DNA from 2 places in the Micromonospora sp. DT201 genome. Region 2 is predicted to be linked to the other one. Evidence: riboswitches for the same ligand, from Rfam matches in the RefSeq annotation. Region 2 holds a riboswitch; the other holds the start of a gene.
What was found. A riboswitch is a leader RNA that binds a small molecule or an ion and turns the genes downstream of it on or off. The one in region 2 is predicted to bind ZMP and ZTP.
Positions count from the first base shown of each region.

Region 1: another riboswitch for ZMP and ZTP. It lies ahead of ACLQ28_RS12085 (bifunctional 5,10-methylenetetrahydrofolate dehydrogenase/5,10-methenyltetrahydrofolate cyclohydrolase); the one in region 2 lies ahead of ACLQ28_RS11320 (glycine hydroxymethyltransferase).

Region 1 covers NZ_JBNCKP010000005.1:91,288-98,786, forward strand. Annotated here, with positions in the region: gene ACLQ28_RS12080 (vitamin B12-dependent ribonucleotide reductase) at 1-994, shown strand, start outside; gene ACLQ28_RS12085 (bifunctional 5,10-methylenetetrahydrofolate dehydrogenase/5,10-methenyltetrahydrofolate cyclohydrolase) at 1,121-2,020, opposite strand; ZMP/ZTP riboswitch at 2,034-2,115, opposite strand; gene ACLQ28_RS12090 (alpha/beta hydrolase) at 2,321-3,022, opposite strand; gene ACLQ28_RS12095 (FAD-dependent monooxygenase) at 3,410-4,522, opposite strand; gene ACLQ28_RS12100 (DUF2332 domain-containing protein) at 4,666-5,601, shown strand; gene ACLQ28_RS12105 (MerR family transcriptional regulator) at 5,625-6,566, opposite strand; gene ACLQ28_RS12110 (dihydrofolate reductase family protein) at 6,600-7,169, opposite strand; gene ACLQ28_RS12115 (MFS transporter) at 7,220-7,499, opposite strand, start outside.
Region 2 covers NZ_JBNCKP010000004.1:394,948-402,446, reverse strand. Annotated here, with positions in the region: gene ACLQ28_RS11345 (glycosyltransferase family 39 protein) at 71-1,630, shown strand; gene ACLQ28_RS11340 (histidine phosphatase family protein) at 1,674-2,405, shown strand; gene ACLQ28_RS11335 (NAD(P)H-hydrate dehydratase) at 2,389-3,258, shown strand; gene ACLQ28_RS11330 (hypothetical protein) at 3,338-3,463, shown strand; gene ACLQ28_RS11325 (hypothetical protein) at 3,447-3,677, shown strand; ZMP/ZTP riboswitch at 3,806-3,895, shown strand; gene ACLQ28_RS11320 (glycine hydroxymethyltransferase) at 3,915-5,351, shown strand; gene ACLQ28_RS11315 (hypothetical protein) at 5,497-5,757, opposite strand; gene ACLQ28_RS11310 (alpha-hydroxy acid oxidase) at 5,853-6,932, opposite strand; gene ACLQ28_RS11305 (aminoglycoside phosphotransferase family protein) at 7,103-7,499, shown strand, end outside.

The sequences.
Region 1 (7,499 bases), on a different contig from region 2:
GGAGCGGACGATCGCCCCGATGGGGCACGTGCGGATGATGGCGGCGATCCAGCCGTTCGTCTCCGGTGCCATCTCCAAGACGGTCAACATGCCGGAGGCAGCCACCGTCGAGGACGTCGAGAAGATCTACTTCGAGGGCTGGAAGCTCGGCCTCAAGGCGCTGGCGATCTACCGGGACAACTGCAAGGTCGGCCAGCCGCTCTCGGTGGCCAAGTCCAACAAGGCCACCGAGCCGGCCGCCGTCGAGACCGCGCCGGCCGCCCCGGCCGCGGTGGAGAAGGTCATCGAGTACCGGCCGGTGCGTAAGCGCCTGCCGAAGAAGCGCCCGTCCGAGACGGTCAGCTTCTCCGTCGGCGGCGCCGAGGGCTACCTGACCGCGTCGTCCTACCCGGATGACGGCCTCGGTGAGGTCTTCCTCAAGATGTCCAAGCAGGGCTCGACCCTGGCCGGGGTGATGGACGCCTTCTCGGTGGCCATCAGCATCGGCCTGCAGTACGGCGTGCCGCTGGAGACGTTCGTCAGCAAGTTCACCAACATGCGCTTCGAGCCGGCCGGTATGACCGACGACCCGGACGTGCGGATGGCGGCCTCGGTGATGGACTACATCTTCCGTCGCCTGGCGCTGGACTTCCTGCCGTACGAGCGCCGTGCCGAGCTGGGCATCTTCACCGCGTCCGAGCGGGCCGCCCAACTGCGGGCCGAGGCCGACGCGGAAGCTGCCGCGGTCACTGGTGTGGAGCTCACCGCGATGGCGTCCTCGGCACCGGTGGAGACCCCGGCCAAGCCGGAGGCCGTCGCGCAGCCGGCCCAGGAGATGGCCGACGTGGCCGCCGCCAAGCCGGCTCCGAGCGTGGGTTCCAGCACCGAGTTGCTGGAGGCCGTGATCGGCAAGGCCGCCGACGCACCGCTCTGCTTCACCTGCGGTACGAAGATGCGCCCGGCCGGTAGCTGCTACGTCTGCGAGGGCTGCGGCTCCACCAGCGGCTGCAGCTGACGTAACGCGAAACGCGGGCGCTGCCCCGGCTTCCCTCGTGGGAGTCGGGGCAGCGCCTTATCCAGGTGTTCGTGTTGTTGCCCTGATCATGCCGAGGCCGGCGGCATACCTGCGGCGGTGACCGGGCTACTGGCTCGCGCGTTCGGCGGCGCGTACGGCGTTGCGGAACAGCATCGCGACGGTGGTCGGACCGACCCCGCCAACCCGGGGCGTGATGGCGCCGGCGACCTCGGCGCACGCTTCGTCCACGTCCGGTAGGAGACGCCGCCCTTCGTACCGGACGCCGGCACCGATGACGACGGCGCCGGGCTTGACGTGCTCAGGCTGAACGATCCGGGGTACGCCGGCGGCGGCGACGAGGATGTCGGCGCGGCGGGTGTAGCGGGCCCAGTCGGGCACGCCAGTGTGTACGACGGTGACGGCGGCGTTGGCGGTCGGGCGCTTCTGGGCGAGCAGCATCGCCAGGGGTCGGCCAAGGGTGGCACCCCGGCCGAGGATGACGACCTCACGACCGGCGACCGGGATCTCGTAGTGCGCCAGGAGGGCTTCGATGCCGGCGGGAGTGCACGGCAGCGGGCCGGGCAGGCCGACGGCGAGACGCCCCATGTTCAGCGGATGCATGCCGTCGACGTCCTTGTCCGGGTCGATGGTCTGCAGCGCCGCGTCGTAGTCCAGATGCCCCGGAACGGGGTACTGCACGAGCAGTCCGTGCACGGCGGGATCGGCGTTGAATCGGGCAATGGACCGGTGTAGGTCGGCCTGGGCGGCGGTGGCAGGCAGATGCACGTGCGGCGACGCGAACCCGAGCGCGGCGGCCTGACGCTGCTTGATGGCGATGTAACCGGCGCTGGCGTCGTCGTCGCCGACGAGGATGGTGGCGAGGCTCGGTGTGATCCCGCGGCTGCGTAGGCGGGCGGCTGCGGCGGCGGTCTCGGCCAGGACGGCCTCGGCGACGGGTGCACCCGGCAGGAGTCGGGCTGGGCCCGACGGGGTGTGGTGTTCTACGGATTTGCTGGTCGTGGTCATGACGGTCCCTCGACGCAGGCGCCCAGGCGGTCGACGCCCGCGAGAGGCTCCCCGATGGTTGCACCATCCCCGTGCCGCCAGTCGCCGGTGGTTCGATAATGCCGCATGACCAGGGCGACTGCCCACCTGGACCAGCAGAGCCCTTGAGTGCCGGGCAGACCCGCACCGGGGGCATGGTGCCGTTCGTCGATATACCTCAGAGTCATATTAATGACTCTGAGGTATATCGCTCGTCGGCATTGGTGCCGTCGACGGAGCCGGGCGGGCGGGCGCGCCCACCCGCTACCCGCGCCGCGTGCGTCAGGCGGAGAGTTCCGCCCGGATCAGCGCGGCCAACTCGACGGGCTGAGAAAGGAACGGCGAGTGCGAGGAGTTCATCCGCAACACCCGCTCGGCCCGCTTGGCCATGAGCTCCTGGGCGAAGGGCGGAAGAGCGTTGTCGGCCTCACAGATGATGTAGGTGCTGGGAATGGTGCGCCACGCCGCCTCGGTCAGCGGCTGCTGCGTCGAGGCCCAGGACTGGAGTCCGAGTCGTGCAATGGCCTGTTCCGCGATCTCCGGATCGACGTCGCCGTAGAAGACCTCTCGGGGCTGCGATGGCTCGATGTGACCCTTGCCCTTCAGGTCCGTCCGCTCGTGCACCTCCCACCACGGCGGAGCAACGCCACCGGCGGTGGAGAAGAGCGAATCGCCGACGTCCGGCTGAAAAGCAGCGAGATAAACAATTCGGCGTACGTTGTCCGCGGCAGCGAGCGCCTCCGTGACCGGGGCACCACCGTAGGAGTGGGCGACGACCACGACCGGGCCGTCGATGGCGGCGACGGCGGCCTTGACCACGGCCGCGTCGTCGTAGAGGTCCCCGAGGGCAGCGGGGTCGTTGCCGCTACTGGGTAGCGCAACGGTGTGGATCTCGATATCCGGGAACTGCTCGACGAGCGACTGCCAGGCCCAGGGCCCGTGCCAGGCGCCGTGTACGAGAAGAAGCGACGGAATGCTGTTCAAGATAATGTTCCTGCCCGCATGGATTCAAATGATCGGATCTGGAGTGCGTTGCCGCCACGCGCCGTCGCGTATCAGCGCAGCGCCCATCCCGACCGGCGACAGCGGAAATATATGCCGCTACTTTCGGGTAGCAAGGTGCGGTCGACTATGAGCCGAGCCACAAGCCCGGCGTCGACGGTGCAGCCGTGACTAACACCACGTAGCCCGGTTTCCGTGCTGCATCCATGCACGTATACATAGCGATTTCTTTATTGCTGAACGCGGCGGGAAAAACAAACTCGTTTCTCGTGCCAATGCGGATGTATGTGATTCCCGGCGCCGACGGCCGGGCCAGCTGCCCTGAGCGGTGCTGGGCACGCCCAGCCTCGACCGGTCAGCTCGGACCGGTCAGGGCTGGGCGAACAGGGGCCCGTAGTTCGAGCGGAACATCTGCTCGCCGAGGCGGCGCATCACCAGGTCGCGCAGCGTGGGCGGGAGCCCGGTGGCCTTGTCGCGGCGATGGGTCTGGCTGAGCACCCAGTTCGTACGCGGGCGGCGCCGCGCCTCGTACCCGCGCAGGGCCTCGGCGATGGACCCGGCGGTGGCCAACGACGAAGCGAGCACGACCGCGTCCTCCAGGGCCATCGCCGCGCCCTGGGCCATGTTCGGCGAGGTGGCGTGGGCGGCGTCGCCGATCAGCAGCACCGGCCCCCGGGACCACGAGTCGAGCACGACCTCCTGGTTGGGCCCGGCGTGCAGGGTGCTGTCGTCGTGGTCGAGGGCCTTGAGCATGACGCCGACCGGGTCGGTGTACGTCGCGCCCAGCTCCTCACGCCAGCCCGGCCGGTCGACCACCGGGCCGTCGTTGTAGTAGCAGTACGTCTGCTCGGCGCTGATCGGGATCGTGAGGAACTGCCGACCGCGCCCCAACTGCACCGACCAGACCGGCTCGTCGTCGATGCGGGGAGCGACCCACCGGTACGCGTATTGGCCGAGGTCGCGGGCCGCCTGACCGTCGAAGGTGAGCCGGCGGACCGTCGAGTTCACCCCGTCGGCGCCGATCACCAGGTCGTACCGTTGCGTACTGCCATCGTCGAACTCGACGGCGACCAGGTCGCCCTCTTCGGCGAGCGCGACCGGCTGGCGGCCCCAGCGGATCGGCGCGTCGCCGACACCGGCGAGCAGCGCCCGGTGCAACTGCGCCCGGGGCAGCGACACACACGGGCCGACGCCCTGCCACAGCGCGGTCACGTCGATGTCGAAGAGGCGACGGCCGCGCTGGTTGGCGCTGCGCTGCCGCGTGATCTCCACGGCGACGTCGGCGACCGGCTCCCGCAGACCGAGTACGTCGAGCATGCGGGTCGCGTTGCCGGTGAGGTAGATGCCAGTGCCGGAGTCGGTCGGCCCGGGTGCCCGCTCGACCACGTCGACCGTCGCGCCCCAACCCCGCAACGCGGCCACCGTCGCCAATCCCGCGACACCACCGCCAACGATCAGTACCCGAACACCTTCACCCTGCACGACACGTACCTCTCCGTTGACCTCTGCCGGTCGGCTGAGCTGCTGCTCAACGTTCCGGCCGCCGCAGCACTCTACGAGGCGGGTGAGGCGACGCACGTCAACGGGGGCTGAAATGCCGTGAAACGGCTGCGACGATGAGGGGCATGACAACCGCCGAGGCATACGTCAGGTTCGGTAGCCGCGAGGTGCGCGGGTTGTCGCCCACGTACGAGCGCCTGTCGCACGCTGTGGCCCACGACGACGCCCTGCTCGCCCTGCTCGGCACGCTTCCACCCGCCAAACGACAGCCGAACCTGCTGTTCGGCGTCGTCCGCTGGCTCGGCGGCCCGGTCGACGACCCGGTCGCCTTCCTCGACTACACGGTGACGCACTGGCCCGCCGTTGAGGCGCAGCTGCGCACCCGGGCCACCCAGACGAACGAGAGCGGCCGCTGCGCAGCCCTGCTGCCGGTGCTCGCCGCTCTGCCGCAGCCCCTTGCCCTGCTGGAGGTCGGTGCGTCTGCCGGGCTCTGCCTCTATCCCGACCGGTACGCGTACCGCTACGGCGAGCATCAGGTCGGGTCCGGCGAGCCGGTCCTGGAGTGCGCGGCAAGCGGGTTGGTGCCGCCGACGCGCGTACCCCAGGTGGTGTGGCGGGCCGGCCTCGACCTCAACCCGCTCGACGTGACCGACCCCGACGATGTGTCCTGGCTGGACGCGCTGATCTGGCCGGAGCACGCGCACCGGCGGGCCCGGCTTCGTGCCGCGGCGGCGGTCGCGGCGGCGGACCCGCCGCTGCTTGTCCGCGGTGACCTCGTGGACGACCTGCCGGCGCTGGCCACTCAGGCACCAGCCGGCGCGACGCTTGTGGTCTTTCACACGTCGGTGCTCTACCAGGTGCCCGCCCCGCGCCGGGAGGCGTTCGTTCGGCTGGTCGGTGACCTGCCCGGGCACTGGGTCGCAAACGAGGCCCCGGATGTGCTGCGGTACGACGGCTTGCCCCACCCGCCGAACGATGCGCTGCACAACGTTCTCGCGCTCGACGGGAAGCCGCTGGCGTGGACCCGAGGGCACGGCCAGGCGGTGACCTGGTTCGGCTGACACCCGGGGGTCGACCCACCAGCTCAGTGAGCCGGCTCGGGCATCCGGGCGTGCAGAGCCTGGAGGAACCAGGCCACCGCTGGCGCGACCGCATCGCCGGCCGACCAGCCGTTGATCACCGACAGCAGGTCGAGGTACCGGTCCCGGCGGGGGTCGTTGGCCACTGTCAGCCGGTCGAGCAGCCGCTGGCGCAGATCGGCGTCGTCGGGACGGCCCTGGAGGCTCGCATACCGGCTGGTGACCGCCGCGACCACGGCATCGGCTCCCGGCCCGGTCGGATCGAGGTTGACCGCGAGGGCGGGGGCCACCGCGTCCCGGACCACCGCGACGGCGTCCGGGCGGGGCAGCCCCGGGACGTCGTGGTCGGCGGCGTGCTGCCGCGCCAACCGCCGCATGCTTGCGCGGAAGGTGGGATCCTGGCACAGCTCGGCCAGCTCCAACCATGCCTCGACCTGCTCGGTGGTGGGCTCGTCGGGCAGCTGCGGTGTCATCGAGACGATCACGCCCGGGTAGGTGGGCTGGTCGTCCGCGCCCTCGAAGACGATGTCCAGGAAATCCCCGACCAGGTGCTCCCGCTCACGCGCGGTGAGCTGGGCCAGCCGGTGCAGGTCGTCCACCTCGGCCGCTCCCGACCCTCGCCTCGCCGCCACCAGGAGCACCGCCCGCCGGAGCCCCAGGAGACGGATCTGCACCGCCAGCGCCTCGGCGTGCGCGGCGGCCACCTCCGCCAACGGCACCTCGCAATCCACCACGCGGAGGATGGTGGCCAGGTCGACGCCCAGGTCACGCAGTGTGCGGACCAACTCCAACCGGGCGACAGCGTCCGGGCCGTACCGCCGGTAGCCGGCCGGGCTCCGGTCGGTCGGTGGCGCGATCCCGCTGTCGGCGTAGTACCGGATGGTCTTGACGCTCAGGCCGGTCCGCTGTGCCAGGTCGCCGATCGTGTAACGCGTCTCCCCGCTCATGCCCCCACCCTCGCGTCTCCCCCCGGTGGAGACTCAAGCCTTTCGCACCCGTTCGTTGCGGAGCAGGACGACGCCGTTGCTGAACTCCCGGCTCTCCACCAGCCGCAGGTCGGGCAGGCCGTCAGCGTCGGGGAAGGGTCGGCGGCCTCGGCCGAGCAGCACCGGATGGATGTAGGTCCGGTATTCGTCGATCAGGTCGTGCTCGGCGAAGGACACGGCCAGGTTGGCGCCGCCGAGCGCCAGGTCACCGCCGGCCTCGGCGGTGAGCTTGCGGACCTGCTCGACGTCGACCTCACGCACGACTGTGGCGTTCCAGTCGGCATGGTCGAGGGTGCGGGAGTAGACGATCTTCGGCATGTCCCGCCAGATGCGGGCGTACTCGCGCATGGGGCCGCTGGCGGTCGGGTCCTGGTCGGCAGTCGGCCAGAACGCGGCCATCAGCTCGTAGGTGACGCGGCCGTTGAGGAACCCGCCCATCGGGGCGATCTCCTCGTTGAAGTGCCAGTGCAACTCGTCGTCGACCTGGTGCCAGCCGAGGTCGCCGTCCGGGCCCTCGAAGAACCCGTCCAACGACACGCTCATGTGCATAACGATCTTCCGCATGGCGCCCCTCCACGCTCGTCAAGGTGGTCGACCCCGAGCATTGTCGGATGCTACGACGAAACCGGTGGCGTGTCGCGCATCCGGCGTAGCGGGGAGCAGACCACGAACAGGCACGCGGCCCAGGTGCCCAGCACGCACACCCAGAGTGCCCCGCGCAGCCCCAGCGCGGTGCCGAGCGCGCCTCCGGTGAGCGCGCCGAGCGGGATCACCCCGAAACAGATCCAGAGGAACGCCGCATTGACGCGACCGAGGATCGCCGACGGGGTGATCCGCTGCCGGTACGACATGGCTGCCACGTTGAACAGCACCGCGTTGGCCGAGAACGCGGCC
Region 2 (7,499 bases):
GTCCGACGCCGACCGCGGCGAGCGCTATCATCGTCGCGCCCGTAGCTCCCCGCCCCCGGATCGGACGCCAATGTCAGACCGCGCCGTCGCCACAGACGCGCATCCCGCGCAGACCGACGCGGGGAGTCCGCCCCGGTCCGCCGACGGGCCGGCCCGTCAGGCGGTCGTCCTCGCCCGCCGGCTGGCGCTCAGCGTCTGGTTCTGGCCGACCGCGTTCGCCGCGCTCGCCGTCGGGTGGCGCCTCGGCAGCCCGGAGATGTGGCACGACGAGTTGGTCACCATCAACGTGGCGGCCCGCTCCACCGGGCAGATCCGGGGCATGCTGGCGAACGTCGACGCCGTGCACGGTGCCTACTACCTGTTCATGCACGGCTGGACGATGCTGGTCGGCACCGGCCCCGCCGCAGTGCGACTGCCGTCGGCGCTGGCCATGATCCTCGCCACTGCCTGCGTGGCGCTGGTGGGGCGGCGGCTCTTCGACCAGACGACGGGTGTCGCCGCCGGGTTCGTCTTCGCCGTGGTGCCGACGGTCACCCGGTTCGGGCAGGAAACCCGCTCGTACGCCTTCGTCGTCCTCGCCGCGGCGGCGGCCACCCTGTTCCTACTCCGCGCACTGGAGCGGCCGGGGTTGTTGCGCTGGGCGGCGTACGCGCTCGCGGTGGCCGGCATCGGCCTGACGAACGTGGTGGCGCTGACCCTGCTGCTCGGGCACGGGACTGCCGTTCTGATCCACTGCTGGCGGGAGCGCCGCTGGTGGTCGCTGGCCTGGTTCGCGCTGGGTGCCGCCGGCGGGGTGGCGATCGCGACGCCGGTGATCCTGCGGGGCATGCGGCAGGCCGGACGGCAGATCAGCTGGATCCCGGACATCCCGCCCTGGACGGTCTGGGAGCAGGCATACGGCTCGACGCTGCTCGCCGTCGCGGTCACCGCGCTGGCCGCGGTGGGCGTGCTCACCCACCTGCGCCGCGACGTCGCCCGGACGGTGAGCGCGGCGCTGGTCGCCGTGCTGCCGGTGCCGGTGATCCTGGTGGCCTCGACCAACGACGTCAACTACTTCTTCTCCAAGTACCTGCTGTTCCTGCTGCCGGCGTGGGCTGTGCTCGCCGGTACCGGGATCGCCGTGTTGCGCCGCGCCCCACTGGTGGCGGCGGCGCTCGTGGTCGTCGCCGCCCTGTCCGTGCCCGGTCAGCTCGCGCTGCGCGGGGAGTACTCGCACGGCTGGTACACCTACCCGCAGGCACGGGCGTTCAAGCCGCTGTCCTACTCCGAGGCGGCACGGATCGTCGAGGCCGGCTACCAGCCTGGTGACGGCCTCGTCGCCGGCGGCGCCTGGTGGTGGATGCACGAACCCGGGGTGCGCTACTACCTCCCGGCGGACATCGCGCCGCGCAACGTCTTCGAGCAGCGGTCCGCGGCACAGCGCAACGAGCTGTTCGGGGCGGCGTGTGCCGACCCGGCGAGCTGTCTGCGGGACGAGCCGCGCATCTGGGTGCTGCTGCCGACGATCACCGACGCGCCGCTGACCGGGCTGCCGAAGAAGCAGGCCGCCGTGCTCACCGAGCGTTACCAGGTTGTTCAGGTGACCCACGCGACGGGGATCACCGTCGCCCTGCTGCAACGGCGCGGCTAAGCGGGTGCGGTTACCGCCGCCGACGCCCGGGTAGGGGATCGGCATGGCGGAACTGGCGACGCTCTGGATCATCCGGCACGGTGAGAGCACCGCGAACGTGGCGGCGACGCACGCCGAGGCGTCCGGCGAAGAGCTGATCGGGCTCAGTCACCGCGACGCCGACGTGCCGCTCTCCCCCACCGGCGAGGAGCAGGCCCGGGCCACCGGCCGTTGGCTGACCGGATTGCCCCCGGACCGCCGACCGGACGTGGCGGTGGTGTCGCCGTACCTGCGGGCAGTCTCCACCGCCGAGTTGGCGCTGCACGGCACCGGGGTGCCAGTGAGCCGGGACGAGCGGCTCCGCGACCGGGAGCTGGGCATCCTCGACGGCCTGACCGGGCACGGGGTGCGCCGACGGTATCCCGACGAGGCCGAACGCCGGGCCCGACTCGGCAAGTTCTACTACCGGCCGCCGGGTGGAGAGTCCTGGACCGACGTGGCGCTGCGGCTACGGACACTCCTCGGCGACCTGCGCCGGGACCACGAGGGCCAGCGTGTCCTGCTCTTTGGCCATGACGCGCTGGTCTTCCTGCTGCGCTACCTGGTGGAAGGGCTGACCGAGTCGGACCTGATGGCGCTGACCCGCGAGCACGTGATCGCCAACTGCTCGATCACCGACTGGTCCGCCGCCGAGCAGGATCAACTGATGCTGGGCGGATTCAACGAGGTTGGCCACCTGCAGCGGCAGGGCGCCCAGCCGACCAGGGAGGACGAGATCCATGCCGAACCGGTCTGAGGTGAAGGTGATCACGCCGGGGCTGCTACGGGACTGGGCGCTTCCGGTGCCGATCGGTGGCAAGGAGAGCCGGGGCACCGTGCTGGTGGTCGGCGGGTCACGCTTCACCCCCGGTGCGGTGCTGCTCGCCGGGGTGGCCGCGCTGCGCGCCGGTGCCGGGGTGCTCCAGCTCGCCGCCGCCGAGTCCACCGCCGCCACGCTGAGCATCCAGGTGCCCGAGGCACTGGTGGTCGGGCTGCCGGAGACCCCCGACGGCGCGGTCGCCGCAGACCGGAACGGCCAGCTCGACGAGTTGGTCGCTCAGGCCGACGTGGTGGCTGTCGGGCCCGGGCTGAAGGCGATCGACGAGACCAACCGATTGCTGAGCCTGGTCCTGGACGCTGCCCGGCCGCAGACGTCGCTGGTGCTCGACGCGTACGCCCTCGGTGCGCTCAGCCACGCACCGGACCTGCTGGTCGGCTCGGGCCGGCCCGTGGTGCTCACCCCGAACGTCACCGAGGCCAGGCACCTGCTCGGGCGCGACCCGGGCGACGACCTGGACGCCGAGGCGGCCGAGTTGGCCGTCCGGTACGAGGCGGTCGTCTCGCTCTACGGGCACGTGGCCGCCCCGGACGGGCGTGGTTGGCGGGAGGAGAGTGGCGACGCCGGGCTGGGCACCTCCGGCAGCGGGGATGTGCTCGCCGGGTTGCTGGCGGGGCTGTTGTCGCGCGGCGCGGACCCGGCACAGGCCGCCTGCTGGGGCTCGTTCGCGCACGCGGTGAGCGGCCAACGTCTGGTCCCCCGGTACGGCCGAATCGGCTTCCTCGCCCGGGAGCTGCTCGACGAGATCCCCGGAACGCTGGCCACCGCCTGAGCGGCTGATATCCACTGTTTCCGCATTTGACCTGCTGGGTACCGGATTCACACCAGACGAGATCAGGGAGGTCATACCCGTGTCGACCGATGCCATCGTCCTGCTCAAAGAGGACCACAAGGAGATGCGCCGCCTGTTCAAGGCCTTCCAGGATGCCGAGGAGGGGCCGGCGAGCCAGCGGCAGAAGCATGGATGCCACCGATGAACGCTTCAACGCCAAGACGACGGTGCTGATCGAGAACGTCACCCACCACGTCGAGGAGGAAGAGGAGGAGTGGTTCCCCAAGGTCCGCGACGCCCTGGGTCGCAAGCAGTTGCAGGAGATCGGCGAGAGGATGATCGCGCTACGGGCGGACGCCCCGCGCACCCCCACCGCTCCGAAGGCGATCAAGAAGGCGATCGACGCGGTGACCGCCTGATCACCCTTCAACTCGTTACCGGCAGCGGTAACCGCTCCCCACCGTGTGCCCGACGTCGACCGCCCAACCCTCCGGTCGCCGGTGTACGGAGGTCCGCCCGGGACGGCCCCGGCCAGCCCGGTAGGATCACACCGGGCCGTTACTGGCGCGTTGGGATGGACAACCATCGGGGAGCGGCCCCGTCACGAGGACGTTTGCCGAGCGCCTGGGCCTTCCCGCACGTCTGTTGGAGGTCGCATGTCGCGCAACGCCGAGTCCACCGCATTCCGTAGTGCCCTTGAGGTGATCCGGGCTGTCGAGCCACGGGTGGCCGACGCCATCGGCGCCGAGCTGACCGACCAGCGGGAGTCGCTCAAGCTCATCGCCAGCGAAAACTACGCCTCCCCGGCGACGCTCCTGGCCATGGGCAACTGGTTCAGTGACAAGTACGCCGAGGGCACCGTCGGGCGCCGCTTCTACGCCGGCTGCCAGAACGTCGACACCGTCGAGGCACTCGCCGCCGAGCACGCCCGGGAGCTGTTCGGTGCCGCGCACGCGTACGTGCAGCCGCACTCGGGCATCGACGCCAACCTGGTCGCGTTCTGGGCGGTGCTGGCCGACCGGGTGGAGTCCCCCGCGCTGAAGAAGGCCCAGGTCCGCCAGGTCAACGATCTCACCGAGGCCGACTGGTTCGCCCTGCGGCGGGAGCTGGGCAACCAGCGGATGCTCGGCATGTCGCTGGACGCTGGCGGCCACCTCACCCACGGCTTCCGGCCGAACATCTCCGGCAAGATGTTCGACCAGCGCAGCTACGGCACCGACCCGACGACCGGCCTGATCGACTACGACCGGGTGGCCGAGGTGGCCCGCGAGTTCAAGCCGCTGATCCTGGTCGGCGGCTACTCGGCGTACCCCCGGAAGGTGAACTTCCGGATCCTGCGGGAGATCGCCGACTCGGTCGGCGCCACCTTCATGGTCGACATGGCGCACTTCGCCGGCCTGGTCGCGGGCAAGGTGTTCACTGGCGACTTCGACCCGGTGCCGCACGCGCACATCGTCACCACGACCACCCACAAGTCGCTGCGCGGCCCGCGCGGCGGCATGGTGCTCTGCCAGCCGGAGCTGGCCGACCAGGTGGACCGGGGCTGCCCGATGGTGCTCGGTGGCCCGCTGCCGCACGTGATGGCCGCCAAGGCGGTCGCCCTCGCGGAGGCCCGCCGCCCCGACTTCGCCGACTACGCCCAGCGGATCGTCGACAACGCGCAGGCCCTCGCCGAAGGGCTGCTGCGCCGGGGCGCGAAGCTGGTCACCGGCGGCACCGACAACCACCTGGTGCTGATCGACGTGTCCGGCTACGGGCTCACCGGCCGGCAGGCCGAGCAGGCGCTGCTCGACTCGGGCATCGTCACCAACCGCAACTCGGTCCCGCAGGACCCGAACGGGGCCTGGTACACGTCGGGCATCCGGATCGGCACCCCGGCACTGACCACCCGCGGCCTGGGCACCGCCGAGATGGACCAGACCGCGGAGCTGATCCACACCGTGCTGGCCCAGACCACCGCCGGCGCCAACGCCGACGGCACGGCCTCGAAGGCCAAGTACGTCCTCGACCCCGACCTGGCCGACAAGATCGCCCGCCAGGCCACCGATCTGCTGGCCCCGCACCCGCTCTACCCGGCCATCGACCTGGCCTGACAGCTCGTCCGGGCGGCTCACGGACACCGAGGCGCCGGGATCACTGGGCGTAACGCCGCCGGTGGCACTCGCCTGAATGAGCGATATACCGCTGAGTCATAGTTATGACTCAGCGGTATATCGCTCTTCGAGTCAGCTGCGCACCTCAGGCCAGGGGACGCTTGAGGTGGTAGCGGTGGACTTCGGTGCTGCCCTGGACGTTGTTCACGTCTTCGGCGGCGGAGACCAACTCCCACCCCTCCCGGCCGGCGATATTGAGGTGCGCGATGGCGGTGTCACCGAAGGCCGTGATGTCCTTGCGTGACCCGTCCGGGGCGTACCAGACGAACGAGACATGGAAATTGCGGCCCTGTCCCTGATAGCGGCGGACGAGCAGGGCGTACTCCCAGGCAACCATGTGGCCCATTATGACCGTCCACCCAGGACGGCGGTACGCAGGCCGTCGCGCATTGCCAGCCGGTGAACGCGGTGTGTCAACCCACGAGTTGAACCGGTCGTTGCTCAGCCCATCTCGACCGTGCGCAGGTCTCCCGCCGCCGCCGGGTCGGGGCAGCCGGCCAGGGTCAGCGCGTCGGTCAGCTCGGCGGCGAGCAGGGCCAGCGCGTCCCGGGCCGCGCTCTGACCACCGACGGCCAGCGCCCAGAGCAGCGGCCTGCCGACCAGAACCCCGGCCGCCCCCAGCGCGAGCGCCCGCAGCACGTCGGTGCCGCTCCGGATGCCGCTGTCCAGCAGCACCTGGCACCGGTCGCCGACCGCGTCGACGACCTCCGGCAGCATGGTGATGCTGGCGGGCGCCCCGTCGAGTTGCCGGCCGCCGTGGTTGGAGACGACCACCGCGTCCGCGCCGATCCGCACCGCCTCGACCGCGTCACGCGGGTCCAGCACGCCCTTGACCACGAGTGGCAGGTCGACCTGCTCCCGCAACCAGGCAAGGTCCGCCCAGCGCAGCGCCGGCGCGAACGACGTGGCGACCGCGGACACTCCCGGTGCGCCAGCGTGCGCCAGGGCACCGCGGCCGTCCGGCAGATTCGCGGCGACCACGTCGGCCGGCAGCCGGAACTCGTTGCGAAGATCCCGGGGGTGTCGGCCGAGCACCGGGACGTCCACGGTGAGCACCAGTGCCCGGCAACCCGCAGCGACGACCCGGTCCAGTAGGTCACGGACCAGGGCACGCTCACGCAGCCAGTACAGCTGGAACCAGACCTCCGCGCCCGCACCGGTGACCTGTTCGATCGGGGTGCTGCCCAGCGTGCTGGCCACGTAGGGCACGCCGGCTGCACCGGCAGCCGCCGCGAGGGCCAGCTCCCCGTCCGGGTGCACCAGTCGCTGGTACGCCAGGGGCGCCACCCCGACCGGCATCGCGTACGGGCGGCCGAGCAGTTGGGTGCGGAGGTCGACGGTGCCCACCCCGCGCAGCACCCGGGGCAGTACCGCGATCCGATCCAGCTCGCGACGGTTGGCAGTCAGGGTCACCTCGGCCGCGCTGCCGCCGGCGGCGTAGTCCCAGACATCGGGTGGCAGCACCACCCGGGCCCGTTCGGCGTAGTCGGCGAGCGACACCGTCGGTCGATCGGTCAGCATCGGCTCAACCACCTCGCACCCCTGTGCCCACCCTCGGGCCGTCCGCTGGCGGTTTCCACGCCGACAATGGTTTAGAAACCTAGCCCCGCCGACGATGAGCGTCAATCGAGGTGATCAAGGGGCGCGAATTCGGTTGCGGGGCACCAGGCAGCCCCCGCAGGCTCGAACGGATGAGCGTGCAGCCTCTCCCCGACATACCCGACACCAACGACGCGGTGGCCGACCGGATCGACGTGACCCTGGTGCGGCGCCTGGTGGCCGAGCAGTTCCCGCGGTGGGCGCACCTGCCGGTCCGCCCCGTCGAGGTCGGTGGCTGGGACAACCGCACCTTCCACCTGGGCGACGCGATGAGCGCGCGGCTGCCCAGCGGCGCGGGGTACGCCCTCCAGGTCGCCAAGGAGCAGCGCTGGCTGCCGGTGCTCGGCCCGCGGCTGCCCTTGGAGGTGCCGACGCCGCTGGCGCACGGACGGGCCGACGGCGGCTACCCGTACCCGTGGTCGGTCTACCGCTGGATCGGCGGGCGAACCGCCCGCGCCGAGCGGATCGACGACCTGACCCGGTTCGGCA